Regions from separate parts of the Mesobacillus jeotgali genome, predicted to be linked through region 4. Evidence: predicted binding sites of a transcription regulator. Region 4 holds the regulator's gene; each other region holds the start of a gene.
What was found. Region 4 encodes Rex, which represses fermentation and respiration genes when NADH is low (regulators of the CRP and FNR family bind a similar motif). Its sites were predicted from a motif close to TTGTGAAATATTTCACAA; they were not measured.

Region 1: a site for Rex is predicted at 1,955-1,972, ahead of qoxA (cytochrome aa3 quinol oxidase subunit II). Genes of this name have one in related genera too.
Region 2: a site for Rex is predicted at 2,034-2,051, ahead of FOF60_RS23305 (AtpZ/AtpI family protein). Genes of this name have one in related genera too.
Region 3: a site for Rex is predicted at 2,062-2,079, ahead of FOF60_RS06460 (nitrate/nitrite transporter). Genes of this name have one in related genera too.

Annotation. Positions count from the first base shown of each region.
Region 1 covers NZ_CP109811.1:4,206,399-4,214,392, reverse strand. Annotated here, with positions in the region: gene FOF60_RS21610 (ferrous iron transporter B) at 1-870, shown strand, start outside; gene FOF60_RS21605 (SCO family protein) at 974-1,555, opposite strand; gene qoxA (cytochrome aa3 quinol oxidase subunit II) at 2,042-2,971, shown strand; gene qoxB (cytochrome aa3 quinol oxidase subunit I) at 3,030-4,973, shown strand; gene qoxC (cytochrome aa3 quinol oxidase subunit III) at 4,976-5,572, shown strand; gene qoxD (cytochrome aa3 quinol oxidase subunit IV) at 5,575-5,859, shown strand; gene FOF60_RS21580 (hypothetical protein) at 5,881-6,117, opposite strand; gene prsW (glutamic-type intramembrane protease PrsW) at 6,328-6,966, opposite strand; gene FOF60_RS21570 (peptidylprolyl isomerase) at 7,159-7,994, shown strand, end outside.
Region 2 covers NZ_CP109811.1:4,613,910-4,621,903, forward strand. Annotated here, with positions in the region: gene atpE (F0F1 ATP synthase subunit C) at 251-463, opposite strand; gene atpB (F0F1 ATP synthase subunit A) at 535-1,245, opposite strand; gene FOF60_RS23300 (ATP synthase subunit I) at 1,270-1,638, opposite strand; gene FOF60_RS23305 (AtpZ/AtpI family protein) at 1,645-1,866, opposite strand; gene FOF60_RS23310 (S8 family serine peptidase) at 2,203-4,479, opposite strand; gene wecB (non-hydrolyzing UDP-N-acetylglucosamine 2-epimerase) at 4,976-6,118, opposite strand; gene upp (uracil phosphoribosyltransferase) at 6,131-6,760, opposite strand; gene glyA (serine hydroxymethyltransferase) at 6,939-7,994, opposite strand, start outside.
Region 3 covers NZ_CP109811.1:1,296,351-1,304,344, reverse strand. Annotated here, with positions in the region: gene moaA (GTP 3',8-cyclase MoaA) at 1-193, opposite strand, end outside; gene FOF60_RS06460 (nitrate/nitrite transporter) at 488-1,984, opposite strand; gene FOF60_RS06455 (Crp/Fnr family transcriptional regulator) at 2,472-3,170, shown strand; gene FOF60_RS06450 (TIGR04053 family radical SAM/SPASM domain-containing protein) at 3,363-4,490, opposite strand; partial or broken gene FOF60_RS06445 (IS1182 family transposase) at 4,869-6,341, opposite strand; gene FOF60_RS06440 (metal-sulfur cluster assembly factor) at 6,749-7,060, opposite strand; gene yjfP (esterase) at 7,139-7,906, opposite strand.
Region 4 covers NZ_CP109811.1:247,072-255,065, reverse strand. Annotated here, with positions in the region: partial or broken gene FOF60_RS01405 (LytTR family DNA-binding domain-containing protein) at 1-25, opposite strand, end outside; gene groL (chaperonin GroEL) at 202-1,830, opposite strand; gene groES (co-chaperone GroES) at 1,888-2,172, opposite strand; gene FOF60_RS01390 (CPBP family intramembrane glutamic endopeptidase) at 2,556-3,287, shown strand; gene FOF60_RS01385 (YdiK family protein) at 3,291-3,491, shown strand; gene FOF60_RS01380 (redox-sensing transcriptional repressor Rex) at 3,518-4,183, opposite strand; gene moaC (cyclic pyranopterin monophosphate synthase MoaC) at 4,211-4,705, opposite strand; gene abc-f (ribosomal protection-like ABC-F family protein) at 4,886-6,814, shown strand; gene tsaD (tRNA (adenosine(37)-N6)-threonylcarbamoyltransferase complex transferase subunit TsaD) at 7,228-7,994, opposite strand, start outside.

The DNA.
Region 1 (7,994 bases), 880 kb from region 4:
GGCAAACAATCCCTTACAATGGCGATGGGTTTTGGCTGTAATGCAGCAGCCATGATGTCCACAAGAATAATAGAATCACCGAGGGAACGGATGCTTGCCATCCTGACCAATAATTTTGTTCCTTGCAATGGGAGATGGGGAACGTTAATCTTGCTGGCCTCCTTGTTTATGGCGGCTGGTTTTACGGGGGGAATCAAATCCTTTATAACAACGGCTGTCATAGTGGGAATTGTATTATTTGGGATCATCATAACATTCTCTGTTTCTTGGATTCTATCAAAAACTGTATTAAGTGGTGTCCCAACACACTATACATTGGAACTCCCGCCCTATAGAAAGCCGAAGATATTTGATACTGTCATTCGTTCTTCTTTGAACAATTCTCTAGCAGTACTAAAACGAGCAGTTAAAGTAGCAGCACCCGCGGGGGTCATGACATGGATATTGGCAAATATCCATGTGAACGGCACGAGCATTTTATTGCACATTGTCCAATTTCTTGATCCGCTCGGCCAAATGTTAGGCTTGGATGGGTATATCTTGATGGCATTCATAATCGGACTCCCTGCAAATGAAATTGTGCTGCCTGTCCTTCTTATGGGATATCTATCAACAGGTGAACTGGTTGATGCAGGAGGAATAGAAGATATTAAGCAAATTTTTATTAATCATAATTGGACTTGGCTCACTGCGTTGAATATGATGCTTTTTTCTCTATTACACTATCCTTGCGGCACAACATTGATTAATATTTATAAAGAAACAAAGAGCAAGAAGTGGACATTTATGGCTTTTATCATTCCAACCGCCATCGCCCTTTGTGTAACGTTTCTTATTGCCCAAACTGTGAGATATTTTGGCTGGATATAAAATGACCTATATACAAGTAAAAAAACTATTAGAGGGTAACCCATCAGGTCACCCTCTTTCTGCCGTTTTGGCCAACTCGGCAACAATTCCCCTGAAAATATGACTACTCGTTCAATAGAATCTTAATATCCTCAATCATTTGTTCGAAGGGAACATCAGAAAGACTTGGATAATCTTTTACGATTACCCCATCTTTATCAACCAGATAAAAGGAAGTGCCATGAATAACTTGATCGTCATTTTCAGGCTTTTTAACAATAGTTTTAAAATTTTTCAAAGCAAAGTCTTCGATTGTTTGCTGAGAGTATCCTGATAAAAAGTGCCACTTATCAGGATTGATATCATACCGCTCCATATAATCTTTTCTTCTATCAGGGGTATCAACATCAGGATCAACACTAAAGGAAACAAATTTAATGTTATTTATTCCTTCCTTTTTCAACTTCTGATTCAGGATATCCATATTAGCCGTCATAGGGGGACAAACCGTTTCACAGCTAGTGAAAATAAAGTCTGCTACCCATACCTCGCCATTTAAATCCTCCATTCCTACTTTCTTGCCATTTTGATTTTCGAAAGTGAAGTCATTTATTTCCCAATTCAAAGGATCCTTTATATCTTGCCCGCAAGCTGTAAGTATTAACGTAACCATTAAAGCAATGGACACACCTATAGTCTTCCGCATTGATTAATCTCCCTTTATTCAAAATTTAAATATAGCATAATTGATTAACAGTCAATATTTTTATTATTACCATTTGTTTGTGATAAAAGTGTGAAGATTCCTAATTTAATTCTTTTGGAGTTAGTAAAAGGAAAAGAATAATACAAAAATGTAAATAAAAACCTTCATAAATTTGTCACAAATAGAAATTTATCAGCTGGATGAGTATGTTAACATTATAACCGTGTTAGAAACTGTTCGTTCTTTCTGGAAAACATGTATGTATATGTGTTCATGTATCAATGACTTTTAGGTAATTTATGTATATATGTTCATATATCATTCGTTTGATTTGCAGCTTCATTCTCTTAAGTTAACTTTCATGCTTCCAGATTGTAAAACAATTTATAATGTTATCCTATGTGATGTAATTCACATAAATAAGGCGATATAAATTGGACATGGATTCTAACTACTGTCTCATCAACTAAAGAAAGGGGTAACTCGATGAAAGTGAAATGGGCGATTCTGTCGTTGATTCTGGGTGTTTTCACCTTACTATCGGGATGTGAACCACTTATGGTTCTTGATCCGAAAGGTCCGCAAGCACGTACAACTGCAGATGTAATCATGATTTCAATCTGGACTATGGCGTTCGTTGTCATTGCGGTTTTTGTACTTTTCATCGTCATGTTAGTCAAGTACAGGGCTTCTAGACAAAGTGAAAACTATGAACCGCCACATATTGAAGGGAGCAAGGTGATTGAATCAATCTTTGTAGGGATTCCGATCATAATTGTCATTTTTCTTTCAATAATTACAGTGAAATCCACATATGAGGTAGAGTCGATACCAGAAGGCTATGAAAATCAGAAACCATTAGTGATATATGCTGCTTCCTCAAATTGGAAATGGCATTTCAGCTATCCAGAAGAAAATATTGAAACTGTCAACTATCTTTTTATCCCAACGAACAGACCAATTGAGTTCCGTCTGTATTCATATGGGCCGATTTCTAGTTTTTGGATTCCTCAATTAGGGGGCCAAAAATATGCGATGGCAGATATGGTTAATAAGTTAAATCTAGCTGTAGACGTACCTGGTGAGTACGGCGGAAGGAATGCGAATTTTACAGGTTCTGGTTTCGCAGAGCAAAGCTTTAATGTAACAGCTATGAAGCAGGCTGAATACGAGAAATGGGTAGAAGAGATCAAGAAAACTGCTAAACCATTAACTGAAGAAAAATTCAATGAACTGTTAAAACCCAGCCATCTAGGTCAATTAACTTATACAGGAACACATTTATCCTTCTCTCCACCTCCAGAGGGCCATCACAAAAAAGAAGCGGCAAGCACTCAAAAGGATAATAATGGTGATGAAAAACAAAATCCTGATGGAGAAATGGATCAAAATGATATGGAGGATATGAATCACTAGAAGATTATAAGTAAGGTAGTATAACAACTTAAAACTTCTTGAAAGGAGTTGCAGGAGTATGGAATTTTTTGATCGATTTATTGTCCCGAATCCAAGCCCAACGATTTACGCTTCGATGGTAGCCATTGGTCTTACAATTATAGCTATTTTAGCTGGGCTGACCTATTTTAGAAAATGGGGCTATCTGTGGCAGCAATGGTTAACAACGGTTGACCACAAACGCATTGGCATCATGTATCTCATTTCCGCTTTGCTGATGTTATTCCGAGGCGGGGTCGACGCTTTGATGATGCGCGCTCAAACTGCTATACCTGAGAATACATTACTGAATGCCCAGGAATATAATGAGGTTTTTACGACACACGGAGTAGTGATGATTTTATTCATGGCTATGGCTTTCGTCATGGCTTTAATGAACTTTGTGGTCCCTTTGCAGATTGGAGCACGTGATGTTGCCTTTCCCCGGTTGAACGCTTTAAGTTTCTGGTTATATTTTATGGGAGCGATGTTATTTAACATTTCTTTCGTGGTAGGTGGTTCTCCTGATTCAGGCTGGACATCGTATTTCCCTCTCGCTGGAAATGAATTCAGTCCATCAGTAGGAACGAACTATTATATGCTTGCAATTCAAATTGCAGGCCTTGGTACTTTAATCACAGGTATTAACTTCATTGTTACCATTTTAAAAATGAGAGCGCCAGGTATGAAGTTAATGAAGATGCCGATGTTTACATGGACAGCACTGATTACCAATGTAATAATTGTTTTCGCTTTCCCGGTATTAACAGTGGCATTGGCGATGGGAACAATGGATCGTTTATTTGGGACCAACTTCTTTACGACAACAAATGGCGGCATGGATATGCTGTGGGCCAACTTTTTCTGGGTCTGGGGCCATCCAGAGGTCTATATTTTAATCCTGCCAGCATTCGGGATCTACAGTGAAATCATTCCGACTTTCGCCCGCCGAAATCTATATGGATACAAGTCTATGGTCGTTTCGATTGTGGCGATCTCGGCATTGTCCTTTGTCGTCTGGGTCCATCATTTCTTCACGATGGGACAGGGTGCCCTTGTGAATAGTATTTTTTCGATAACGACTATGGCAATTGCAATTCCTACAGGGGTTAAGATCTTTAACTGGCTTCTTACACTGTGGAAAGGAAAAATCAGGTTTACGGTTCCTATGTTATACTCCCTTGGCTTTATCCCGATTTTTACAATCGGTGGAGTAACAGGCGTCATGCTTGGCATGGCTAGTGCGGATTACCAGTATCATAATACGATGTTCCTTGTGGCCCATTTCCATCTGGTTATCATCCCAGGTGTAGTATTCGCGATGATCGCGGGAATGACATACTGGTGGCCGAAGATTTTTGGTTTCATGTTGAATGAACGCATCGGAAAATGGTCGTTTTGGTTCATCGCGATTAGTGTCTGTTTGACATTTTTCCCGATGTTTATTTCTGGTCTTGACGGACAAGCGCGTCGCATGTATACCTATTCTGAGTCGACAGGATATGGAATTTGGAATGGACTTTCCTTTATTGGAGCAATAGGTCTCGCCATAGGATTTGCTCTGATTGTATACAATATCTATTACAGCACTCGCTATGCACCTCGAAATATCGGATCTGATCCATGGGATGCAAGGTCTCTTGAATGGGCTACTCACAGTCCGGTACCGGAGTACAATTTTGCGATTGTGCCTCATGTGAACTCATCTGAGGCGTTCTGGGATGCAAAGAAAAACGGTCATGACTTGTTCCCGGGTGAGTACAAGAAGATTCATATGCCAAATAACAGTGGGTTGCCTTTTGTTCTGAGTGCTTTCTTCTTTGTATTTGGATTCGCGATGGTATTCAGCATGTGGACACTAGCTATTCTTTCTGTATTAGGGATATTTGGTTGTATGTTATACCGTTCTTTCGAGAAGGACCATGGCCACTACATTTCCGTTAAGGAAATCAAAGAAACTGAAAAGAAATTGGGAGGTATCTGAAAATGAAAATCGATCAATCACTCCCGCTTGAATATAGTACAGAAGAAAATAGGTTGAAAATCTTAGGTTTTTGGATTTTCCTGGGGGCGGAAATAGCCCTGTTTGCAACGCTTTTCGCTGCATACTTTATTTTAGTGGACCGAACCGGAAGCGGCCCAAGCGGGGAAGAAGTGTTTAAAGCTCCGACCCTGATTATTCAAACTCTATTACTTTTGACTAGCAGTTTCACAATTGGCTTAGGAATTCATGCTATGAGGATTGGCAGAGTAAAAGCGATGATCAATTTCTTCATCATTACTCTTATTCTAGGACTGGGATTCATAGGTTTGGAGATTTATGAATTTGTACAATATATCCATGAAGGTCTGACACTGCAGACTAGCGGTTTTTCAGCTGCGTTATTTACTACATTGGGTACACACGGTGCACACGTAACGTTTGGTTTGTTCTGGGGTCTTGCGATCATTATGCAAATCAAGAAACGAGGTCTTACGCCTGAAACAGCCAATAAATCGTTCATATTTTCGTTGTACTGGCACTTCCTAGATGTGGTCTGGATATTTATCTTCAGCTTCGTCTACTTGAAAGGAATGATGTAAACATGAAAGATTTATTTCCTTTAAAACAAGTAATGGGGTTTGTATTTTCTTTAATCCTCACTGCAGTGGCTCTTGCTGTTTATTTCATGGATCTGTCTTATACCATTGGAATGTCCATTCTGCTGGTGACAGCCTTCATCCAGGCGGCGGTGCAGTTGGTTGTGTTTATGCACGCTGGTGAAAGCGAAGATAAACCGTCCATTTACACCAATATTTATTACGCAGTTTTCATTGCTTTAGTTACCATCTTTGGTTCATTGCTTACCCTGATATGGGGTTATGAATAAATGTGTTAATCAACGGGGCGTCTAAAATGGCGCTCTTTTTTTATTCTTATGTTGTGTTTTTTCCAATACCTCTCCTGAAGCAACAAAAAAGATCCCCATCAGGAAGATGAAAACGGCACCCACAATCGTGCCTGCTCCAATTGCTGCCAGAATTTCGCCTTTACTTACGAAAAGACCTGTGAGAAAAGTCGATATTCCAATACAAAGAAGGGTTCCACCCAGCAATTTAACTGTCTGAAGAATTTTTTCATTCGTCATTTCATTTCACCACCTTTGTACATATTATTCAAAATATTCACTAAATTGTCAAATTTGTTCACGAATGCGATTCAAACCAAGCAATTCATTAACTTATAAAGCGGCCGACATACTATGTTTTGTTAGAAGGTCTTGAACATGTACTCTATTAAAAATAGGCCCCTTCAGTAATGAAGGAGCCTTTCTAATCTAATAAACATGGTGATTTTTTTAGGCTAATGTTGCTAGCCTAAACTTCCTAATCCCTAAAAACCAGAGGAAAGCCATGTAAAAGACAATAGGCAGCAGCCAATCTTCTACTGTAAGAAGGATGTATGTATATCCTCCATGAAGTAGTGTGGGTATGATCAGGGACAGGACTATCCACCTAAGGGGCGGGCTACTTGAGAATTTCGCTTTCCCAAAATAGTAGCCCATGATAATTCCAAATATTGCATGACTTGAAACGGGTAATAGTGCACGGCTATATGCGAGTTCCAATCCATTAGCAAACAGGTAAAGGATATTCTCCGCAGAAGCGAACCCAAGAGAAACAGCCGAACTATATATAATACCGTCATAAGGTTTGTCAAATGCCAAGTGGCTGTATACCATGTTGTACAAAATGAACCATTTGAAAAATTCCTCAAGTAAGCCAACGGTAATAAACGATTCAATAATTGAACTGGGTATCAAGTCTTCTGTATCCAAAACGTAATGAATAAACATGATCGGGAAAACTAACAAGGCACCTGAAAAGAATACTTTAGCCACTACCGATAATGGCTCTTGATCATATCTATCTTTTAAATATAAGTAACATAATAGCGCTAATCCCGGTGCCAGGCCTGCAGCAATAGTAGCGAGCAACAATACATCCTCCCGATATTTTTATAGATTTGAATCATTCAAACGCTTTAAAAAGATCAATAAACAACTTGACCTATAATGATTAGTATAACATAATGCATATATGAGCATATAAGCATTAAAGGTAATTCATTTTCGAATCATCATGCAGTAACTTACATTAACTATTAAACTACTTAGAGGTGTATTTAAATGAAGAAAACACTAGTTGGCATTTCGTTGGCTGCAGGAATAATCAGTTTAAGTGCTTGTTCCACAGGTCCCGCAAACTCCGAGGTGATTGTACAAACAGAAGCCGGAAATATTACTAAGGAAGAATTGTACGAATCCATGAAAGGTAAATATGGAGAACAAGTATTGCAAGACCTTGTCTATAAAAAAGTCCTTGCTAACAAATACAAGGTAAGTGATAAGGAAGTAAGTGGAAAATTGAAGGAAATCAAGGACCAGACGGGTGAAAACTTTGAAATGGTACTAATGCAAAATGGTATAAAGGATGAAAATGAGTTGAAAGAAGTGCTGAAAAGTCAACTCTTAATGGAAAAGGCTCTAATTAAAGATATAAAAGTCACTGATCAGGAAATTAAGAAGAGCTATGATGCCTACAAGCCAGAAATCAAAGCAAGACATATTCTGGTAAAGGATGAGAAGACCGCGAATGAAGTTAAAAGTAAATTGGCAAATGGTGATAAGTTTGAGAAGTTAGCAAAAGAATATTCCACCGACAAGTCTTCAGCAGAAAGTGGTGGGGATCTTGGCTGGTTTGGAATTGGAAAAATGGATCCTGCGTTCGAGAAAGCAGCTTATTCATTAGAAGTAAGACAAGTTAGCGATCCCGTTAAGTCCTCATTAGGGTATCACATCATTGAGCTAACTGATAGAAAAGAAAAAAAATCCTTTGATGCGATGGCAAAAGAGTTAGAATATCAATTGAAACTTTCGAAAATTGACCAATCTAAAGCACAGGATATTTTGCAAAAGGAACTAAAAGATGCTGGATTAGTTGTGAAGGACAAAGACTTGAAAGG
Region 2 (7,994 bases), 470 kb from region 4:
ACTCCCTTCAAGAGTTGTACCATGATTAAAAAAGGTCCAACATGCGCTATCTGGCTTAAAAGCCAGTAGCTCATAGCCAACGCATAAGGCTTCCCGTTCCTAACCCGGGGCTTGCCCGATTTTATTTCAAACGATTGCTTACATTCAAATTCAGGTATGCTCCGCGCCGGATTGAACCGGCACAAAGCCTACATAATAGAATGGCGAAGGTTCGCGCGGAATGATCTTCGCCATCTTTAGTTCTTATTTATTAACCACCAATAACCATGAACGCGATAACTACAGCGATGATTGGAATCGCCTCAACCAATGCAACCCCGATGAACATTGTAGTTTGAAGCATACCGCGAGCTTCTGGCTGACGAGCGATACCTTCTACTGTACGTGATACGATCAAACCGTTACCAATACCTGCACCAAGTGCTGCCAAACCGATTGCGATTGCTGCTGCTAAAAGACCCATTATAAAGTTCCTCCTTTAATGTATGAAAAAATGTTTTTTTAAGTTTTGTTCATTAAATGAACAGGTATATATTAATGGTCATGACTCACTTTATGGGAGAGATAAACCATCGTTAACATAGTGAAGATAAATGCCTGGATTGCTCCGACGAAAACGGAGAAACCTTGCCATACAAGCATCGGAAGTGCTGCGGCCAAGTGTCCACCTACTCCGGTTGCGAGGCTGGCTGCAAGCAGACCCAACAGGATCTCACCTGCGTAAATGTTACCGTAAAGACGAAGACCAAGAGTGAGCGTATTCGCGAACTCTTCAATGATCTTGATCGGGAACATGAACCAAAACGGCTTAAAGAATTCCTTGCCGTATTCGGCAGTCCCTTTAAGTTTGACGCCATAATAATGGGAAAGTCCTACCACCATGACTGCAAGAGTCAGTGTGATGACTGGGTCAGCTGTCGGTGATTTCCACCATAGGTAATTGTCGTATACGACAGAGAACGGCAGTCCCAGCATGTTGGAAACAAACACATACATAAGCAATGTGATTCCAAGGACGTGAAATCTTCCCCCATCCTTCCAGTCCATCGTGCTGTTGATGATCCCTTTGACGAAATCCATAACCCATTCCATGAAATTCTGTATTCCCGTCGGTTTCATCGCAAGCTTACGAGTGGAAAGAACTGCAATGATGAAAACAACAGCAGATGCCACTGTGATCATCAGCATGTTTGCTAAGTTAAAAGTAAGCCCAAATAAATCTAATAATGGAGCTTCATGATGCATCAGTTAATTCACCTCTCTTCCCCGCTATTTACGTAAAAAAGACTGGACAAAAAAATCTATCATAATGACAATATAAGCTGTCATTAATCCCAAAATCGTAAATACAAGGTCAATGCGATCAGGGTATTCCATCGCAACGATTACAGCAAGCGCACCTGTCGCAAGCCTCGACAACGAGCCGAGCGAGCGCACCTTCTTCCCCTGTACCACCGAATCCCCGAAGTTGTTCATTTTCCTCGCAAGCAGCCATAAATTAAAAAGGCTCAGGCTTGTACCAAAGATCAACCCAGCAAAAACAGATTGATAGCTTGTAAAGCCGTACCCGAGTACGTATAAAGACAACAAGGTGAATATGTATTTGCGCTGACGAATAAACAAGTCCTGTATTTCCATAGATGGCTAGTCTCCCGAAAAGAAGTGTTGGATGAGGCGGAGCATGGCATAAACACCTGCCGCCAATCCGATCAGCAATCCGAATATTAAGAAAAGTGGCTCTGTACCAAGGGTACGGTCAAGCCATCTTCCGGAGAAAATGCCAATTAAAATGGAGCCTACCAATTGAGATAGTATAGCGGACATGAGTGCCATCGCTTGAAAAGGGTGGCGGTTGTTTCGGCGCATAAAAAACGCATCCTCACATTAGAGAATGGGAGCTTCAGGGGGTGAAAAATCATTTTTCGAAAAAATAATATTTTCACTAAAAAAAGCTTGCATATCAACGTTGAAAACCTTATCATTTTATGCCCTTTGTAAGCATACAATAGGCAATTGTCAATGTCAATCCATTGGGGTGAAAAAATTCACAAAGTTTTCACTGTGAATATATACCATTATCCCTATTTTAGTATTATATTATAAAAACTTCGGTTTCCGTGATTTTTTTCCCGAAAAATGAAGTTTTCAAGATGCGAATTGTATTAAGAAATTCAAAAAAAATAATAAAAAGCCGGGAAGGAATCACCTTTGTCCGGCCGCTGTATTTTTACTTATGAAAATCATTGCGTCGATCGTGCTCTCCCGCCCTTTCTTTCTTGCAAAAACCTTCGCAAGGTACATTCCTTCATCCGGCAGATTTTCCAATGGTATTTCTTTTCCGACCATTCCCTTTTCAAGCTTCCTTCCCCAATCAAGGAACCCGACGAAGCGGTATTGGTCCGGATCAAATAGAGCGATGCCAAACTCTTCAGCTCCACCAGGTAAATAGACTTCATAGCGATACGCTTCCCCATTATCCGCCGGCGCGAAGTCGAAGCCCATCACCCGCGGGTAGTCCGGTTCTTCTACAACGTAAATATATGGAATCCTGATTTTATTTTTTCCATCATCTATAAAAAGTCCCCCGTCATGGATTTTATCTTTCAGCAAGGCAGGGTTGGCTATCATCGCGAGCTCCATGACTTTTGCTTCGTTCGGTTTCAGCGAAAAGCTCATTGGCAGCTCCCACTCGATCCCCTTTTCCTTTTTTGGAATGGAAAATGAATAGGTTTTTATTGCTGTACCTGTATTTTTGACTGTCAGCTTCGCACTGTGCCGGTGCATGTTATCGGCAAGCTGGAATTTGCCAAATTGCAGAGACCCCGGAATGATCAGGCTTTCGGTGTTTATTGCTGCCTCCAGCTGGATTCTTCCTGCCCCTTGTTCGAATGTCCGATATCTCTTGCCTTCACGATCGGTAATATCCTTGGCCGTGTTCATGATGGCTGCCTTGATTTCAGCCGGTGACCAGTCTGGATGCGCCTGCTTGATCAGGGCTGCTGCTCCTGCAATATGGGGCGCTGCCATGCTTGTTCCCTGAAGCGGGAGGTATCCTCCTGGAATCGTACTGTTGATCGCCACGCCGGGCGCAACAATATCCGGCTTGATTTCCCAGGTGACCGTTACCGGGCCGCGGGAGCTGAAGTCAGCAAGAATATCTTTTTCTTCTATTAAATTCATGCGAATCAGCATCGAATTTTTATCGAGCTGTTTTTTAAGCGCCAGTCCTTCTTCTTTACTGATCGCAGCCACGGGAATCGGCATCCTCTCTTCCAGGTTGCCAAAGAACGTTCCCTTCGTATTGTTATAGATGATCACCCCGATTGCTCCAGCTTCAAATGCGTTCTTCGCTTTTTCGGTAAAAGTAAGCGTCCCCCGTTCGACGAGTACAATCTTATCTCTTACACCTTTCATTTCCTCTTTCGTACCCAGTCCTGCAAAAACAAGATTTTCACTCTGGGTAATATTCCAATTGTCCGAGCCCTGTAATAGTTCGAGCCTTATTTCCTTAGATATGCCTGGGGCGTTGAGATACGGCACATTCATCGGAGGAGTTGACGCGCCAACCGAGATGGCCTTTGATGCGGTGCCTGGCGATCCTACAGTCCACCGATTAGGACCAGAATTTCCCGATGAAGTGACCGCGACGATTCCTTCGTCCACCGCCTTGTTAAGCGCCAGACTGATGGGCAGGTCCGGACCATTGACATCATTTCCGAGCGATAGATTGAGGATATCGACTTTATCCTTGATCGCTTCATCAATGGCAGCGATGACTTGCTCTGTAGTGCCGCTTCCTCCCGGGCCAAGCGCCCGGTAGGCAACCAATTTCGCATCAGGAGCGATTCCTCTCATCCTGCCGTTCGCCGCGATGACGCCAGCCACATGCGTGCCGTGCAGAGTGCTTCGAAATCCGGCGCCCTTCGTTTCCATCGGGTCATCATCTCCATCAACCAGGTCATGCCCCCCGGCAAAACTCCTTCGCAAGTCAGGGTGATCATAATCAATTCCTGTATCGATTACCCCGATTGTTATACCCTTTCCTGTCAGTCGATTGCCTTTTTCATCGAGAATTCCATGGACCGCTTCCGTTCCAATCAATTCAAAATGATCGATAAAGCTATCGCTGCGTTTGTATGGGGTTGGCAGATGGGCTGAGTTCTCCACCTTGTACGTATTCACTTCAGATAAAAGTTGGATGTCATTCAACTCTTTTAATTTTTGAAGCTCGGAAACTGGCCCCTTAACAGAGTATCCAGTGACCGCATGCGTGAAGATGCGGCGGAGCTTTGTATTCTTGAGCTTCTTTAGCTGAGAGTGGATTTCTTGCTCTTTGGGCTGGCGTTTCGTTAATACAATCGCTACTTTTTCTGTTTGGGGATCTTCCTGAGGAATCGGCGGTAGCTGCAGTTTTTGCGGTTGTTGAAAAGCAGCGAGTATCAGGATAATGGGAAAAATGATTAAGATCGTACGCTTCATCAAGACGGAATCCCCCTTTTTCCGTTAGCGTTTCAATTAATGGGTGCTAATATACGGAGGTGATTTTTCCAAAAGTAGGGTGAACGTGCAATTATGCTTAATGTTCGTGCAATTATGGTAGTTTTTCGTTCAATTATTTTAGTTGAGTGTGCAATTATTACTGGGTTTGGTGCAATTAGTGAATTTATTTGATTTTAAAATTTTTCCAGCTGACGTTTGGGTTGAAGTTTTTTACCAAATATAGGATGACGGCACGATTATTCTCAAGTTTTGGGCAATTAATCAGATTTTTCGGGAGATTATTGTGTTTAATCAGGAGAATATCGATGAGTTTTGGGCAATTATCTCGTGGATGGGATTTAAAAAATTATCCAGCAGTCGTTTTTGTGTTATTCCAGCCAAGATTTAGAGCAATTTACATCTACTTTTACCAAGTAATCCCCTGCTCCAAAGAAAAACACCCCTTTTTTTAAAAAAAGAGGTGTCTAAAAAGTTCTTATTTATATTGTTCAGGACGATTTTCGGTGCGCTTGAAGTAGTATCGAATTGCTTCGCAAATTCGTTCTGATGCGCGTCCGTCACCGTATGGGTTTGAGGCTTTGGCCATTTTTTCATATGCTTCCTGGTCTGTCAGCAGTTCTGTTGCCATTTGGTAAATTGGCTGCTCTTCGTTTCCAGCTAGCTTCAATGTTCCTGCCTCGATGCCTTCTGGACGCTCGGTTGTGTCGCGAAGAACGAGTACAGGCACGCCTAATGACGGCGCTTCTTCCTGCACACCGCCTGAATCAGTCAGGATGAGATGCGCGCGTGAAGCGAAGTTATGGAAATCAATGACGTCAAGAGGCTCGATCAGATGGATGCGCGGGTCATTGCCAAGCACTTCATCAGCCAGTTCACGGACCACAGGATTCAAGTGAACTGGATAAACAACTTGTACATCACGCTGTTCGTCAACGATTCGCTTGATGGCACGGAACATATTGCGCATTGGCTCACCAAGGTTTTCGCGTCGGTGTGCAGTCATCAGGATCAAGCGGTCATTACCCAACTTATCGAGAACTTCATGCTGATAGGTTTCTTTTACCGTCGTCGTTAGTGCATCGATGGCCGTGTTGCCGGTTACGAAGATATTTTCTTCAGACTTGTTTTCCTGCAGCAAATTAGCCGCCGATTTGGAAGTCGGAGCGAAGTGAAGATCTGCCATGACTCCTGTCAACTGGCGGTTCATTTCCTCAGGGAATGGAGAATACTTATTCCACGTTCTCAGGCCTGCCTCGACATGGCCAACAACAATCTGGTTATAATACGCCGCAAGACTCGCCACAAACGTAGTTGTCGTATCTCCATGCACAAGCACGATATCCGGCTTAACTTCCTTCATTACTTTATCCAGGCCTTCCAAACCTCTTGTTGTTACATCAATCAAAGTTTGGCGATCCTTCATGATGTTGAGGTCGTGGTCTGGCGTGATATTGAAAATGTTCAGTACCTGGTCCAGCATTTGGCGGTGCTGGGCGGTTACCGTAACGATTGATTCAAAGTGTTCAGGGTGTTTCTGTAATTCGAGGACAAGCGGAGCCATTTTAATTGCTTCCGGGCGTGTCCCAAAAATTGTCATTACTTTAATTGGCTTAGTCAATTCAAACACTCCTTATTTTGTCCCGAATAAACGGTCTCCTGCGTCTCCTAGTCCAGGTACGATATATCCGTGGTCATTCAGCTTTTCATCGAGGGCAGCGATGTAGATATCCACATCTGGGTGCGCTTCTTTAACCGTTTCTACCCCTTCTGGAGCTGCAATCAAACACATGAACTTGATGTGCTTCGCGCCGCGCTTTTTAAGAGAGTTGATCGCTTCTACAGCTGATCCGCCTGTCGCAAGCATTGGATCGACGACGATAAAATCGCGCTCCTCAACGTCGCTCGGAAGTTTTACATAGTATTCAACCGGCATCAATGTTTCCGGGTCGCGGTAAAGTCCGATATGTCCCACCTTCGCAGCCGGGATCAACTTCAGGATGCCGTCAACCATTCCGATGCCTGCGCGAAGAATCGGGATGATGCCAAGCTTCTTGCCTGATAGTACTTTCGATTTTGTCTTCTCGACCGGTGTTTCAATTTCAATTTCCTCAAGCGGCATGTCACGCGTGATTTCGAACGCCATCAGCGTTGCTACTTCATCTACAAGCTCGCGGAACTCCTTCGTGCCTGTGCTTTTTTCGCGGATATAAGTAAGTTTATGCTGGATCAATGGATGGTCAAATACGTATACTTTTGCCATGTGTATCGCTCCTTTTAAAGGTAAATGAGTTGTGGACACCTGTCTGTTATATGTAAGATCTGTTGAATCACACTTCGTCTAATTTTACAGAAAAACATGCGTACAAGCAACCGCTACCGCTTAATGATTTTCCCCTGAAAAAGCGGCCCTCATTCATGGAGGACCGCCGGGTAAAATCTTATCTCTCAGGATATAGTTCAAACTTGCTAGTTAGCTCTTCGACGCGATTCTTCGCTTCTTCCAGCTTCGCTTCGTCTTCGTGATTTTTCAATGTGAAGGCGATTAGTGATGCAATTTCGTCCATTTCTGCATGTCCGAAGCCGCGGCTTGTGACTGCGGCTGTACCGATACGGATTCCGCTTGTAACGAATGGGCTTTCTGGATCAAATGGAATCGTGTTTTTATTGACGGTGATGCCAATATCATCAAGAACTTTTTCCGCTACTTTTCCAGTCAGGCCAAGTGAACGCAGGTCAACCAACAGCAAATGGTTGTCTGTACCGCCCGATACAAGGTCGATACCTTCCTTCTTCAAGCCCTCAGCAAGGCGGTTGGCATTGGAAATGATATTCTGTGCGTATTCTTTAAAAGAATCCTGTAGCGCTTCGCCGAATGCAACTGCTTTAGCCGCAATGACGTGCATAAGCGGGCCGCCCTGGATACCAGGGAAGATGGATTTATCGATTTTCTTCGCGAATTCTTCTTTGCAGAGGATCATTCCGCCGCGCGGGCCGCGAAGTGTTTTATGAGTAGTCGTTGTGACAAAGTCAGCATACGGCACTGGATTCTGATGAAGGCCTGCTGCGACCAATCCAGCGATATGCGCCATATCGACCATCAGGTATGCGCCCACTTCATCAGCGATTTCTCGGAATCTCTTAAAGTCGATCGCTCTCGGATAAGCACTTGCACCGGCAACGATCAGCTTCGGCTTATGTTCGCGAGCTTTTTCAAGAACGACATCATAGTTGATCGTATGAGTATCTTCGTCGACACCGTACTCAACGAAATTATACTGGACGCCGCTGAAGTTGACCGGGCTTCCGTGCGTCAGGTGCCCGCCATGGGAAAGATTCATCCCAAGTACCGTGTCTCCTTGCTCAAGAATCGTGAAATAAACCGCCATATTGGCTTGCGCGCCTGAGTGCGGCTGGACATTGACATGCTCTGCGCCGAAAATTTCCTTCGCGCGGTCGCGGGCAATGTTTTCAGCAACATCGACGTATTCGCAGCC
Region 3 (7,994 bases), 1.0 Mb from region 4:
CTATGAATAACTTGGCTACACGTTCAATTTCTTCATATGACAATAACTCGCTTTTGGGAAGAAAAGCGAAGTCAGGGCCAAATATCTCGGCAGGCATACAATACTGACAGCGAAAATTACATCGATCTATAACAGAAATACGCAAATCGCGGAGCGGTCTATTTAATTGGTCTTTTATTATGCTTTTTACCATATGTGTCAACTCCAATTATAGAAGTGATGATTACTGACATTGTAACAGCAACAAATGTGGTTAACTGTTAATATTCTCACAGTAACATCAATAGTCCTCTATTAGAATAGTAAATTTAATCCTTATGTCTATATTACAACATAAAAACTGCCAGGATAGTGTTTTTATGTTGAATTGTCATCATGTTGTCATAATATCATAAGGGAAGTGCAAGTGCATCGGTCGTTCAAAAGTTTATTCATTTTGATAGAGCAAGGAAAAGACTGCATCAAGGACGCAGTCTTTTAAAAATGCTTATTCGTTTTTCACGGTCAATTCACTGAACATGCCGACAAAGTTCTTAATTTCACCTGCTTCATTTTTCACAGGGCTGATTGTTAGCCATTCAGGATAAATTGTACCGTTTTTCTTCTTGTTCCAGATCTCCCCCTGCCAGAATCCATTGTCTTTTACGGATTTCCACATCTCCCTGTAAAAGTCTGCCCCATGCTTACCGGATTGCAGGAGGCGAGGGTTTTCCCCAATGACTTCCTCTGCACTATAGCCTGTTACAGTCGTGAAGGCTGGATTTACTTTTTCGATCGTTCCCTTTACATCTGTAATCATGATTCCCTCTGCTGTGTGGTCGATGATATTTTTAGCTAGACTTAATTTATCCTGATAGTACATCCAGATCACAATGATCAAACTTGCCAGGGCAACTTGTGATAAAGCCATGAAACCTATTGCGTAATGTCCGGTAAGGTTGAATAGGAATGCCAGCATTAGCGGCGGGAAAAAACCTCCTAATCCTCCCATTGCTGAAACGATTCCGTTGACGATCCCGGCTTGCTTTGAAAAATAAAGCGGTACAAGCTTGAAAATAGTTCCATTCCCGATGCCGGCACTGATTGCGACTGTGAGACAGCCAATCGTATATAGTGTCAACGATGGCGTAAATGAAAGCAGGATGCCTGATATGGTCATTCCAGCAAACACAACCATCAATATGACAAATGAATTGAATTTATCACCCAGCCAGCCCCCAATCGGCCTGAAAAATGTTGCCAGCGCAATGAAACCTGCAGTCCTTAACCCAGCATCTACTTTATCAAGCCCAAAATGAGACACAAGAAAGTTTGGCAAATAGATCGTGAAGGCTACAAATGAACCAAAAGTTAAGAAGTAAAATAAGCACAGTGCCCAAAGCTTCTGATTTTTGTAAACGCTTTTGATTTGCTCACCCAGAGGAGTCACAACTTTAGGTTCTTTTTTATCACCGAGGAAAAAGTTCAGTAACGCAAAAAGGATCAGCAAGAACATGAAAAACTTGACTGTTGTCTGCCACCCGAACTGAGCTGCAATAACGGGTGCAGTAAAAGTTGTAAGAGCAGTTCCCAGGTTTCCTACTCCATATATACCATTCACGAAACCATGTCGTTCTCTATGATAGTATTTCGGCAGTGAGGTTACGCCTACAGAGAAAATGGCTCCCCCGATTCCGACAAACAAGCCTCCAATCAATAAATCTGTATAGGAATCAGCGATACTTATGAAATAAACCGGAAACAGAAGGAATAAAAAGCTAGTAAAAAACAGTTTTCTCGCTCCATATTTGTTAGTCCAGAATCCAATTGGAATTCTCAGGACAGAACCGAGGACGACGGGAATGGCCGTGGCCATTGCAACCTGGTTCGCAGAAAGCAGAATATCCTCTTTAATGAACGGCATTAATGCAGATAAAATCACCCATACCATAAATCCGGCGACAAGACTCAACGTTTGAAGCGGTAATTGAATTTTTTTTGTGATCATGTTTCCTCCTCTACCCAACAAATTCAGTCCTAGACGTTCCTTTGTTAAATAGTAAGAAAAATCAAAAATATAAGATATGACGAACTTCACATCCTCAGCAGTGTTCAATAAACTGTCACAGTTGTCTCTAAACAATTGAAACACCCGACTTTTATTATCGATATAATATAGATAAGCTGACTGAATTTGTTTCGAAAATGTGAACAAAATGGTCTTATAATGTGACGAGATTTTGACATTTCCTTAATCACCATTTAGTTAACACTATCCCGGTGTTATTATTGGGTCAATAAAGAGAAGCCACGGAAAAAAAGAAAAGCGGATGCGCCTTGGTTAGCCCCGACTAGCGTTGGAGGGCCGACCGATGAAGTCGCTCTTTGACTTCATTTGGCTGACCGAAACGTCTCGAGGGGCTAGGCGCAGGAGCTAGACAATTCTCAAAGTGAGATCAATGCTTTTTAAATTCAAAAAAAGGGTGATGACCATGCCAAACACAACTAAAGCAACTCATTCAATTGAAATTAAAGAATTACTCCAGTTTGCCGACCGTACTATCCAAGTGCAAAAAGGATCGTACCTGTTCCAGGAAGGCATGGAGGCAGAAGAGCTTTATTTGATCCTGGGCGGCAAGGTCCAAATCAGCAAAGTCACTCAGGATGGCCGCGAGCTTGCCTTAAGAATTTGCGGAGAAAATGATATTTGCGGAGAGTTGACACTTTTTACTGATGCACCTAAGTATCTCTTAAGTGCGCTGGTCCTCGAAGATGCGAAAATCGCAGCCATCAGAAAAGATGTGATCGAAAAGGAGATTTTCCACAATCCATCACTTGCTTTTGAATTCATGAAGTGGATGAGCGATCATTTCCGTAAAACGCAGACTAAATTCCGCGACCTGGTTCTTAACGGGAAAAAAGGTGCATTATTCTCTACCTTGATCCGAATGACAAACAGCTATGGTGTCCAGAAAGATACCGGCATTTTGATCGACCTGCCACTGACTAACCAGGAGCTGGCCAATTTCTGCGGAACTTCACGCGAAAGTACAAACCGGATCTTGAACGACCTGAAGCGAGAAGGAATCATTTCAATTAAAAAAGGGAAAATCCTCGTACATGATGTAGATTATTTACGCCAGGAAATAGGCTGTGAAAACTGCCCGGCAGTCTTTTGTTCAATTGATTAAGAAAAGCGCAGGCGCCTTGGTCAGCCCCGACAAACGTTGGAGAGCCGACCGGTGAAGTCCTTCTTTGACTTCATTAGGCGGATCGAAACGTCTCGAGGGGCTAGGATCTGGAGCTGGATTAATATAAAAAAAAGCGAGTGAATGTCCTGATGACATCACTCGCTTTTTTTATTGTTCCCCAGGAGAGCTTTGTCAGCTCTCCTGTTTTTGCTTTCTCAACGCTTTAGGGATGTAAACGCAGAATGGCTCGCTCTCCAGGTAATCACCGGTCATGGCGTATGCTCTTGAACGAGACCCCCCGCATACATGCCTGAATTCGCACACTCCGCATTTTCCTTTGTACTCATCAGGATTCCTTAATGATTTGAAGACTGGAGAATCCCTGTAAATATCTGCAAGGGGTTGTTCCCTTACGTTCCCTGCTTTTACAGGCAGCAGTCCGCTTGGGTATACATCTCCTACGTGGGAAATGAAGACAAAACCATTGCCATCATTGACACCTTTTGGCGCACGGCCAAGGCCGTCGATAGAGCCAGTCAACCCTTCCTTTGTCAGTGCAGTCAAATAATCAATTTCTTCTGTATGATCCTTTGCTTCGCGCATTTTTTGCTGGATGACAACCCGGCGATAATGCTGTGCAGCTGTTGTTTTAATGTCAAACTTAACCCTTTTGCTTAGATCATACAGCCAGGTGAAGACTTTCTCATGCTCCACCGGAGAGATCATGTCCTTTTCCTGTCCGCGTCCTGTCGGAACTAGGAAAAACACACTCCAAAGTACACAATCCAAATCTTCGACCATCTTAGCCATTTCATCCAAATACTCAATATTATACCGTGAAATGACAGTATTGATTTGAATCGGGATTTCCAGTTCATGCAAGTACTTGATTCTTTCCATCGTTAAATCAAAAGAACCTGCTGTTCCCCTGAAGTGATCATGGACTTCAGCTGTTGGTCCGTCAATGCTGAAAGCCCAGCGGGACAATCCAACTGACTTCGCCTTTTCAATCGCTTCTTTCGTCACATTAGGTGTCGCACTTGGTGTCATTGAAACACGCACACCTTTTTTCACCGCATATTCGGCGATATCAAAAACGTCTTCCCTCATCAATGGGTCTCCACCCGTGAACACAAGCATCGGATTATTCATCTCATATATTTGGTCAATCAGCGCTTTACCTTCTTCAAAGGACAATTCACGCGGATCTCTTCTATATTGTGCTTCCGCACGACAGTGCAGGCATTTTAATTGGCAGGCTCTGGTTAGTTCCCAAATCACAATGAATGGGTCTTTGTTAAAATCTCTATCGAACATCATTGGCGCCTCCTTAAGTACTTCTCTATAAAAGAAGTATATAAGTGTTTCCAACATGATTAAGTGAACTAACTCACATAAATGGACCTCTTATCGCCATTTTGTATGACAATTTTGTGACCTGAAGAACAAAAAGCGCAAGCGCCTCGTTCAGCCTCGACAAGCGCTGGAGGGCCGACCATTGAAGTCGTTCTTTGACTTCATTGGGCGGACCGAAGCGACTCGAGGGGCTAGGCGCTGGAGCTGGATTAAGAAAACCAACAATAGAAAAAAGCAGCAGGAGTGTTCCGAGACCAGTGAAAAACCACTCTTTTTTCTTTCCCTTTTGTTAGCTCATTTGAAATGAACTCCAATTTACATAGATTTCACCGAAATAAGCAGTAAAAAAGAGGAAGCGATCGCCGCTATCCTCTTTAAATTTACTGCTATTGCGGCTAATTTTGATTGTACAGACACACTTAAAAGACCATACCCCCTGGCTCGGGATAGGCCATGAAACCTTTTAAGCTCCGCATTTTTCCCTTCGATGGTTGCTCGCTTTTTATACTTTTTCTTAAATTCCTCAGTTTTTTGATACTGGGATATTTCATAAAATTCAGAGGTGTTCAATCCAACGACCAAGATTCTTCTCGCGCTGGTCTTTGCACACTCATCATGCAAGGGACAGGCCTTACATTGGTTGATCTCGAAGTAATACTTATAGCCCTCTCTGACACCATCTTTTCTCTTTGATTTATAGCGTTTTTTATTTAGTGTTGTATTCCCCTGGCTGCACTGCCATTCATCCGAATCTTTATTATAGGTAAATTCACTTTCATCCAGCCTGTATACTAGGGAGCTAACTGGTATGTATGGTCGGGCATTAAGTTCCTGTATGTCATCGAGAATGTATTTTCTGAAATAGGCCTTATCTCCATAAACTTCATCGATGTTCATACCTGATTTAAGGGTATCTTTTAACATTTCTTTTGCGTAACCGCCATCCATATAAGCGCCATCTGATGTTCGGACTGAAGTGATAATTCGCTCATCCGTTGTCATAACGAACTCTGTTTTATAGCCATAAAAATCCTGGGTTTTACTTTTTCGTCCAACCCTCGCATCTTCATCTATAAGTGATCGAATGCCTTTTTGATTCATGAATTTCGGGTCACTGAGGATGTCTTTCGCTTTCTGGATCATCTGCTGGGTTTCCTGTTCATGGCCTGAAATGTTTTTTTCTGCTTCATCAATGACGGTTTCCAAGTATTGTTTCATGACCTTCTTGGCTTCATGGTGATCCGGAATGTCCTGGTAATCTGGTACCTCCGGTATATTTTCCAAGGAGTGACCCGATTCAATTTCATAGGCACCAACGATTTTCTTGGCGATATGCTTCATTAATCTTTCAGGTGTCTTCTTTATTGTATTTGCTTCAATATGGGTGGCATCAATGCTCACACTCTTCCCTTCAAGGATCCCTTGTTCCACACATTGTCGTGCAATCTCAGTAATGATTTCGTCTAATGTGGATTCTCCTAGACGGTGGGTCCTGAATTTGGAAAGAAGACTTTTATCAGGGAGGGTATCTTCCGGATTGAGGCCAAGAAAATACAGATAAGCAAGATTTAATTCTGCCTCCGCCTTGATTTGTTCATCGGAATAATTATATAGATGTTGTAGAAATAGAAGTTTACACATCAACTCAGGTTCTTTTGCAGGACGTCCAAACCGTTTGGAATAGCTATCGATCAGTAGTTCATTAATAAAACTGAAATCTACAACAGTAGTAATCTTCTTAAGAATATGATTTTCTGGTATTTTATCGTATAATACGGAGTGAAAACTTGATTGCTTTGGCTCTAGTCGAAGCACAAGAAAAACCCCCTAATGGTCGGTATTTGGTCGTACCCATTATACCATTCAGGGGGTTTTTCATGGATAAAAACAGAATAAGTGAGAAAAGGGACCTTTAATTAGACTTTTTCACTGGTCTCGGAGTGTTCCTGCTGCTTAAAAGTTAGACTCTGTTAAACTCGACCGTTGATTTTCGTTCCAGGTGCTTCGCTTTCGCGGGGCCGGCGGTGAGCCTCCTCGTCGCCGTTGGCGCCTGCGGGGTCTCACCTGTCCAGCTGATCCCGCAGGACATTGATTGAGCTTCCTCGAATTGCCCACGCACGATGAAAATGCGTTAGTATTTTCGGAGGAGTCTACGCGCCTTCCACTACAATCAACAGGGCTTTAAAACAACATCGGGCTTTAACAGAGCCCTATGTTATGTCTTAATCCCTCACGCCTAGGGCAATTTTTGCATAACGGGACATCATGTCTTTCGACCATGGCGGGTTGAAAACGATATTTACTTCAGTATCTTTAACTTCTGGAAGATCGGCAAGAGCCAGTTTTACCTGCTCAACGATCGTGCCTGCAAGCGGGCAGCCCATAGACGTCAACGTCATTGTCACTGTCGCAAGTCCTTCCTCGTTCAAATCCACATCATATACAAGCCCTAAATTAACGATATCGACGCCAAGTTCAGGGTCAACGACCATCTCAAGCGCACCCATAATGCTATCTTTTAATTCTTCATCCATCGGTGAACACTCCTTTTTTATTGCTGTAACCTATTACTATCATAACAATGATTTATAAGCATTTAAAGCGGAAAGGCATCAAATATGTTTTTCAAACCAATTTGCCGTTGCCTCCACACCTGAATTTGACACATTATGTCCTGCATTTTCGTCTGTAATGAATTCAAACTTCCCTTCTGTTCCCTCATAGCTTTTCCTGTTTTGCTCATAAAAATGATAAGCAGCTTGATATGGGACAACCGGATCTAATTTTCCGTGCCAGAATAGCAATGGACGTTGGTTCAATTTTTCAGGCCGCAGGCTCAGGTCGTACTGTTTAAGCTGATTCAGCAAATCTGATATTTGTTCTTGTGATAGCCCAATCTGAACATTCCTTTTTTCCATTTCGTTCAGTTGCCATAACGCGAACTGCTCAAATGATGGATTTCCCATCAAGCTGACACCACCTTTAATCCACTCGTACTTTGCCAATGCGCCAAGTGTCGTAATGCCGCCCATAGATGTTCCGGCAACCCCAATCCTAGATGGATCCACCAGGTCTTCTTCAACCAACTCTTGCTTGATCGTCGAAAGCTCCTCGATTGAAGTGATGACAATATCCCAAAAGCGATAACTCAGCTCAGCCTCTGAAAAACCTTCGCTGCGTGTTCCATGATATTTCGCCTCAGGCATGATGACCCTGAATCCTTTTTCGGCAAAAAGATAAGCATAATGCATGTTTCGTTCCTTCGTGCTCGTAAACCCATGAAAAAAAACAATCAAAGGCATCTTCTCCTTAAATTGCTTTTGTTTTACGATGTGGAGAACGGGAATATGTTGAATGGTTTTCTTTTCGACTACAATCAATGATTGACCCTCCTGAAGAGAGCGGGCATTAAATTTACCGCTCTTTTAAGTATCTAAAATGATTTTTTTACAATTTATATGTAAAATG
Region 4 (7,994 bases):
ACGAGCTTAAAGTTATGTCCTCCATCCTTTTCTCACCTCGATGTTATTATACTACTATTGTTTAAGAGAGACTTGTTCACCTCACTGAAAAAGAAGGACTGTTATTTAAAATTACGTTTCATACTTAAAAATGCAAAAGAACAAAGAAAAGGATCCATCCCCCATAGGGACAGATCCTTTTAAAAGTTTCTTTATAGCAGATTACATCATTCCGCCCATGCCGCCCATGCCGCTCATGTCAGGCATGCCGCCTCCGCCTTCTTCTGGAATGTCAGCAACTACAGCTTCAGTAGTCAAGAACATTGCAGAAACGGATGCTGCGTTTTGAAGTGCATAACGTGTAACTTTAGTTGGGTCAACGATTCCAGCTTCGATCATGTTTACCCACTCGCCAGTTGCAGCGTTGAAGCCTGTTCCGACTTCTTCGCGCTTCAAGCGCTCAACGATAACAGAACCTTCAAGGCCTGCGTTGTGAGCGATCTGGCGAACTGGTTCTTCCATAGCGCGAAGGACGATGTTAATGCCAGTTGCTTCGTCGCCTTCAGCCTGGATTCCAGCCACTTTGTTGTATACGTTAAGAAGCGCTACGCCACCGCCTGATACGATACCTTCTTCAACTGCTGCGCGAGTTGAGTTAAGAGCATCTTCAATGCGAAGCTTACGTTCTTTCAATTCAGTTTCAGTAGCAGCACCAACCTTGATGACTGCAACGCCGCCAGCAAGCTTAGCAAGGCGCTCTTGTAATTTTTCACGGTCAAATTCAGAAGTTGTTTCTTCCATTTGAACACGGATTTGGTTTACGCGGCTCTCGATTTGAGCACTGTCTCCAGCACCTTCAACGACTGTTGTATTTTCTTTTGTAACAACAACTTTAGAAGCGCGTCCAAGAGATGTGATTGTAGCAGACTTAAGGTCACGGCCAAGCTCTTCAGTGATCACTTCACCGCCAGTCAATGCAGCGATGTCTTCAAGCATAGCCTTACGGCGGTCACCGAAGCCAGGAGCCTTAACTGCTACTGCATTGAATGTTCCGCGAAGCTTGTTGACTACTAATGTAGCAAGTGCTTCACCTTCAACATCTTCAGCAACGATCAATAATGGCTTGCCTTGTTGGACAACTTGCTCAAGGACAGGAAGGATTTCTTGGATATTGCCGATCTTCTTGTCAGTGATCAGGATATATGGGTTTTCAAGAACAGCTTCCATTTTGTCAGAATCAGTTACCATGTAAGGAGATGCATATCCGCGGTCGAACTGCATACCTTCAACAACGTCCAATTCTGTAGTGAAGCCTTTCGATTCTTCGATTGTGATAACGCCGTCGTTGCCAACGCGCTCCATCGCTTCTGCAATCAATTGGCCAACTTCTTCGTCAGCAGCAGAGATAGCCGCAACCTGTGCGATAGAAGCTTTGCTTTCGATTGGTTTAGAAATAGCTTTTAACTCTTCAACAGCAGTAATAACAGCCTTTTCAATACCTTTGCGGATTCCCATTGGGTTAGCGCCGGCAGTTACGTTCTTAAGACCCTCGCGAATCATCGCTTGAGCAAGAACTGTTGCAGTTGTCGTACCGTCACCAGCAACGTCATTCGTCTTGCTAGCTACTTCAGCAACAAGCTTAGCACCCATGTTTTCGAATGCATCTTCAAGTTCGATTTCTTTTGCGATTGTTACACCATCGTTAGTGATTAGAGGTGAGCCGAATTTCTTCTCAAGAACCACGTTGCGTCCCTTTGGTCCAAGAGTTACTTTTACTGCATTTGCAAGAGAATCTACCCCGCGAAGCATCGCGCGGCGTGCTTCTTCACTGAACTTAATTTCTTTTGCCATTGTAAAAAACCTCCTCAGATTATTAATGTTTTAACGTTCTGTCTATAATCGCAGTGATTATTCTACAACTGCTAGAATGTCGTTTTCACGTAGGATCAGGTACTCATTGCCCTGGTACTTTACTTCTGTGCCTGCGTATTTTGAGAAGATAATGCGGTCTCCGACTGCAACTTCAAGAGCAACGCGCTCGCCGCTTTCAAGAACTCGGCCAGTTCCAACAGCTACGACTTTACCTTCTTGAGGTTTTTCTTTCGCTGTGTCGGGTAAAACGATACCGCTTGCAGTTTTTTCTTCAGACTCAACAAGCTCGATAATAATGCGATCTCCTAGTGGCTTGATCAAGTGAAACAACCTCCTCAAATTATATGTAGATTATTGTTTATTAGCACTCGCCTCAATAGAGTGCTAACACAATTTATATAATAATGAATCTCTATTTTTTTTGCAAGCGTGAAGCCTAACTTTTTTTATAAAAATTAACATCTAAATCTACCTACATGCCCTTCGACAGCAAGTACTATTTTTCGCGTACTCCACGGCAGCATGGCTAAAAAAGACCACCATAAAGAGTATGCCAGTTCACCGGAATTTTAACCAAAATGTTCACGAGACACCCTGATATTTGAACTTTCCTGATGATTACTAGTAAAATGGATAGATAGCATTCTTATAACAACTTTTATGGCATACACATAGACCGATCCGAATAGAAGGAGATTATCATATTGAAAAAGGAATACTGGTACGTCATTATCGCCTATATCGCCATGCAGCTTTCAAGCCTCATCGGCATCCCGATTGTTGCCTTTATTGGAGCTGCAATGGGAAAAAGCCTGGAAGAAATGGAGACACTCTCGATTCCCTACTGGCTCGTGATCAGCTTTTCGCTGACACTTGTGATTGTGCTCCTGCTGCTAAGGAAGGAACGCAGGACAGGTGCTGACCTGCGTGATGCTTCATCACCGGTAAGCTCAGCAGCCTGGGCTTTCGCTGGTGTCTTCCTTGCTCTGTTCGCCCAATCGATTGCGGCAAGCATCGAGAATATGATTGGAATCGAAATGGGCTCGGAGAATACACAGGAAATCATCAAGCTGATCGAAATGTTCCCGATTGTCATTTTAGTCAGTTCGATTATTGGCCCTATATTAGAGGAAATCGTCTTCCGAAAAATCATATTCGGCAGCCTGCATAAGAAAATGAATTTCTTTTTCTCAGCGCTCATAAGCTCTGTCATATTCGCGCTTGCGCATATGGAGCCGGAGCATGTGATCCTGTACTCAGCAATGGGATTCACCTTTGCTTTCCTTTATGTAAAAACAAAGCGGATTATCGTGCCAATCATTGCCCATGTTACAATGAATACAATGGTTGTACTGATTCAATCCGTATTTAGGGAAGACATTGAGAGAATGATAAAAGAAGCAGAGAAAATTCAAAGCTTTATTGGGGGATTTTAAGTTATGAAGCAATCGCCTTTATTTTCAGGCGTTGTCTACATCTTGTTAGGCAGCTTATTCACCTATTTCGCCATCCAGAATGTAAATGAGACAGGCTGGGGATTCTTTAGCTATCTGCTTGTAGCCCTTGCCACGTTCGACTTCGGGTCCGGCATCAGGATGATCATGTTCCATTTTAAACTTAAGAATATACAGAAAAAATAGCTCCTTCATCATGAAGGAGCTATTTTTTATTCTACCGATTCTGTTGTTTCAGTATCTGTTGGATAATGCTTTAAGAAATAAATCAATGACTGCAATTCAACCGCCAAATCAATGTGATGAATCCTGATGGACGCCGGCACATTCAGTCTCGCTGGTGTAAAGTTCAGGATTCCCTTGATATTCGCCTGCACCAATCGGTCTGTTATCGACTGTGCTACTGCTGAAGGAACAGTCAGGATTGCGACCTGGATACCTTCCTCGACGACAACCTTGTCAAGGTCATCCATGTGATACACTGCAACGTCACCAATTTTCGTGCCAACCTTGCCTGGATCCACATCAAAGGCGATCTCAATTTTCGTATTATTGTTCTTGGAAAAATTATAATTCAAAAATGCTGTTCCCAGATTTCCGACACCAATCAAGGCTACCTTCGTCAGTTCATCCTGGTCAAGCGTCTTTCGGAAAAAAGTCAGCAGGTAATTGACATTGTAGCCGTACCCCTTTTTACCCAGAGCTCCAAAGTAGGAAAAGTCCCTCCGGATTGTCGCTGAATCCACTTTTACCGCTTCACTTAATTCCGCGGATGACACCCTTTGCTTACCTGAAGAATGCAAGTTCAATAAGAACCGGTAATACAGTGGCAAACGTTTTGCGGTTGCCTGCGGAATCTTCATAGCATCATTCGTCATTCTCCATCCTCCACCCTGTCCGTATTTCTATCTCAACTTTTCTTCTCTCTTGAAATCACCGTTTTTACCGCCGGTTTTTTCAACAAGATACGTCTTGCCGATCACCATGCCTTTATCAACGGCCTTGCACATATCATAAACAGTCAGCGCACAAGCTGAAGCTGCTGTTAACGCTTCCATTTCTACACCCGTATTCCCTTTTGTTTTAACAGATGCAGCGATATTTAAAATATAGTCATTTCCATTTTGCTCCCATTCGAATGAAAGGTCAATGCCTGTTAATGGAATCGGGTGGCACATCGGGATGATTTCTGACGTTTTTTTCGCCGCCATGATGCCTGCTACCTGTGCCACTGCAAGGACATCCCCTTTTTTCATTTTATTTTCAGTGATTCTCACATATATATCTTCATTCACGGTTATGCTTGAATGGGCGACTGCAGTACGAACCGTCTCCGCTTTTTCACTCACATCGACCATCTTTGCTCTGCCCTCTTCGTTAAAATGCGTAAATTCTGCCATGTAAAAGCTCCTTTCTACCAAATGATACACTATTTTGTCAAACTTGTGTGTGAACTTTGTTTCAATGTTCACAATACAAAGGGAATTTTTTTATACCGTCCCACCTACCGCAGTTCGCACATATTGCCGTGCCTATATTAATGGGTTACACTATCTCTAAGGCAATAGAGGTGAAAAATAATGATTTTATTACAGGTTAATCAGCTATCAAAATATTTTGCTGCTGATCTTATTTTATCGAATATAAAGTTTGAAATACAGACCAATGACCGAGTAGCGCTTGTCGGCCGGAACGGGGCAGGAAAATCAACCCTGCTAAAAATCATCGCCGGGTACGAATCACATGACGGCGGCGAAATCATCCGCCCAAAAGGTACAACAATTGGCTATCTGGCCCAAAATACCGGTCTGGAGTCCGAGAAAAGCATCTGGGATGAAATGCTGGCTGTTTTTGACCATCTGCACAACATGGAAAAAGACTTGCGCAGACTTGAGGAAAAAATGTCGGATCCAGACATCCTGTCAAACGAGACAGAATATGAAAGAGTCCTAAAAGAGTATGACTTGCTGCAGGTCCAGTTCAAGGAAAAAGGCGGCTACCAATATGAAGCCGATATCCGTTCCGTCCTCCACGGGCTGAACTTCCATTCTTTTGATTATTCCACAAAAATATCCACTTTAAGCGGCGGACAGAAAACTAGACTCGCATTGGCGAAGCTATTATTGACCCGCCCGGATATTTTGATACTGGATGAACCGACGAACCACCTGGATATTGATACGCTTTCCTGGCTTGAGCAGTATTTGCAGGGCTATAACGGAGCCATCCTGATTGTCTCCCACGACCGTTACTTCCTTGATAAGGTCGTGAACCAAGTATATGAAATCTCCCGCCATCAGCTGTCGAAGTTTCCTGGCAATTACAGTTCATATTTAGAGCAGAAAGCCGCGAATTACGAACGCGACCTGAAGCTGTATGAGAAGCAGCAGGATGAGATCTCCAAGCTGCAGGACTTTATCCAGCGAAACCTGGCCAGGGCATCAACGACTAAGCGTGCCCAGAGCCGCAGGAAGCAGCTTGAAAAAATCGATCGGATGGACAGGCCAAAGGGTGATGAAAAGTCGGCATCGTTCAGCTTCCAAATCGAACGGCAGAGCGGCAATGATGTCCTGAAGGTGAATACACTATCTGTCGGCTATCAAAATGAAGTCGTATCTAAAAATATCTCCTTCAATCTTTCGCGCGGCGACAGCACTGCTCTGGTTGGACCAAATGGTGTCGGAAAATCAACCTTATTAAAAACAATCGTTGAAAAACTGCCTTCGATTACTGGCAATATTCAATACGGTTCCAATGTTTCGATTGGCTATTATGATCAGGAACAGGCAGAACTCAGTTCGAATAAAAAGGTCTTGAACGAACTTTGGGATGAATACCCCCTGAAGTCCGAAAAAGAAATCCGCACGGTACTAGGGAACTTTCTTTTCTCAGGTGACGATGTCTTAAAAATCGTCTCTACCCTGAGCGGTGGCGAAAAGGCCCGTCTGGCACTGGCCAAGCTGATGCTGCAGAATTCAAATTTCTTAATTCTGGACGAGCCAACAAACCACCTCGACCTGGACAGCAAGGAAGTGCTCGAAAATGCCCTGATCGATTATCCAGGCACCATCCTGTTCGTCTCACATGACCGCTATTTTATCAACAGGATCGCGACAAAGGTGCTTGAGCTCGACCGTGCCGGTTCAACTGAATACCTTGGCGATTACGATTATTACGTCGAGAAAAAGCTTGAGCAGGAAGAATTGAAGGCATTGGCAGAACAGGCCGCCAAAGCATCAGGAAACGCTGTGGATAACTCTAAGCAAGACAAAACCTCCTATCAACAAGACAAAGAAGCGAAAAAACTCGAACGCCAGCGCAAACGCCGCATGGAAGAAGTAGAAGCGAAGATTGAACAACTGGAGTTAGAAGTAGCTGAATACGAAGAGTTGCTCTGTGATCCCGAGGTCTTCCAGGATCACGAAAAAGCAGGAGAGATCAATAGCAAAATCGAAGCCGCAAAAGAGAAACTCGATGAACTGATGGAAGAGTGGACAGAGCTGGCTTAGGAATGGACTAAACGGGCATGAATTGTGCCCGTTTTTTTGTTCTCCTGTTGTGCAAAGTCCATTTTATTCGCAAAAATTTATTGATTGCTCGCAAAAAACTATATTTATTAGCAAAAACTGAGCATTTATTCGCAAATTCATTCTATTTATTCGCAAACTGGAAAAAAACATATAATTTCCAGTGTATAATTTCAGATTTTAACCTTTTCCACAGAAAAAAAGCCCCGATTTAAAAACCGGGACTTTTTGTTCACATAGTTATTCACACAGTAAAGACTGATTTATAGCTTATCCAGAGAGTTTTCCACATTATCCACAAAAACAGCCGTTTTTATCCACATTGCACACAATTTCACCTAAGAAACATCAACATATCCACAGAAGAGTCTGACAACATTTTTTCGCTTGAGACTTTAGTTGTGGATAGTTATCTCCAGTCCTGGATTTCCATTCAACGTTAAATCGGCTCGCTGTCCCTTTTCATACAAAACGCTTCCTGCAGCGGCAATCATTGCGGCATTGTCTGTGCATAAAGACAATGGAGGAATGACTATTTCCACATCCGAACCTGTAAATTCTGTGGATAGTTTTTCTCTTAATCCTTTATTCGCTGCAACTCCTCCAGCAAGCAGTACTTGTTTTACTCCGTATTCCTTAACAGCCTTTTGAGTTTTTGTAACAAGTACATCAATCACACTCTCCTGGAAGCTGGCTGCAAGGTCTTGGGGTGCGATTTCCTCTCCACGCTGCTGAGCATTATGCACAACGTTGATCACAGCTGACTTCAATCCACTGAAGCTGAAATCATAGGAACCTTCCTCCAGCCATGCTCGAGGCAGATCGATTGTTGCCTTTCCTTCATGAGCCAGCCGATCGATATGCGGGCCTCCCGGATATGGAAGGTGCAATGTCCTTGCAACCTTGTCATAGGCTTCGCCTGCTGCGTCATCTCGAGTCTCGCCAATCACTTCGAAATGGCCGTGTTCCTTCATATAAATGAGCTCAGTATGTCCGCCCGACACGACAAGTGAAAGCAGCGGGAAGTTCATCTCCGCCACAAGCCGGTTCGCATAGATATGGCCGGCGATATGATGGACTCCAACAAGAGGAATGCCATTCGCAAATGCCAAAGCTTTTGCAGCATTCACTCCGATCAATAGTGCGCCAACCAGGCCAGGAC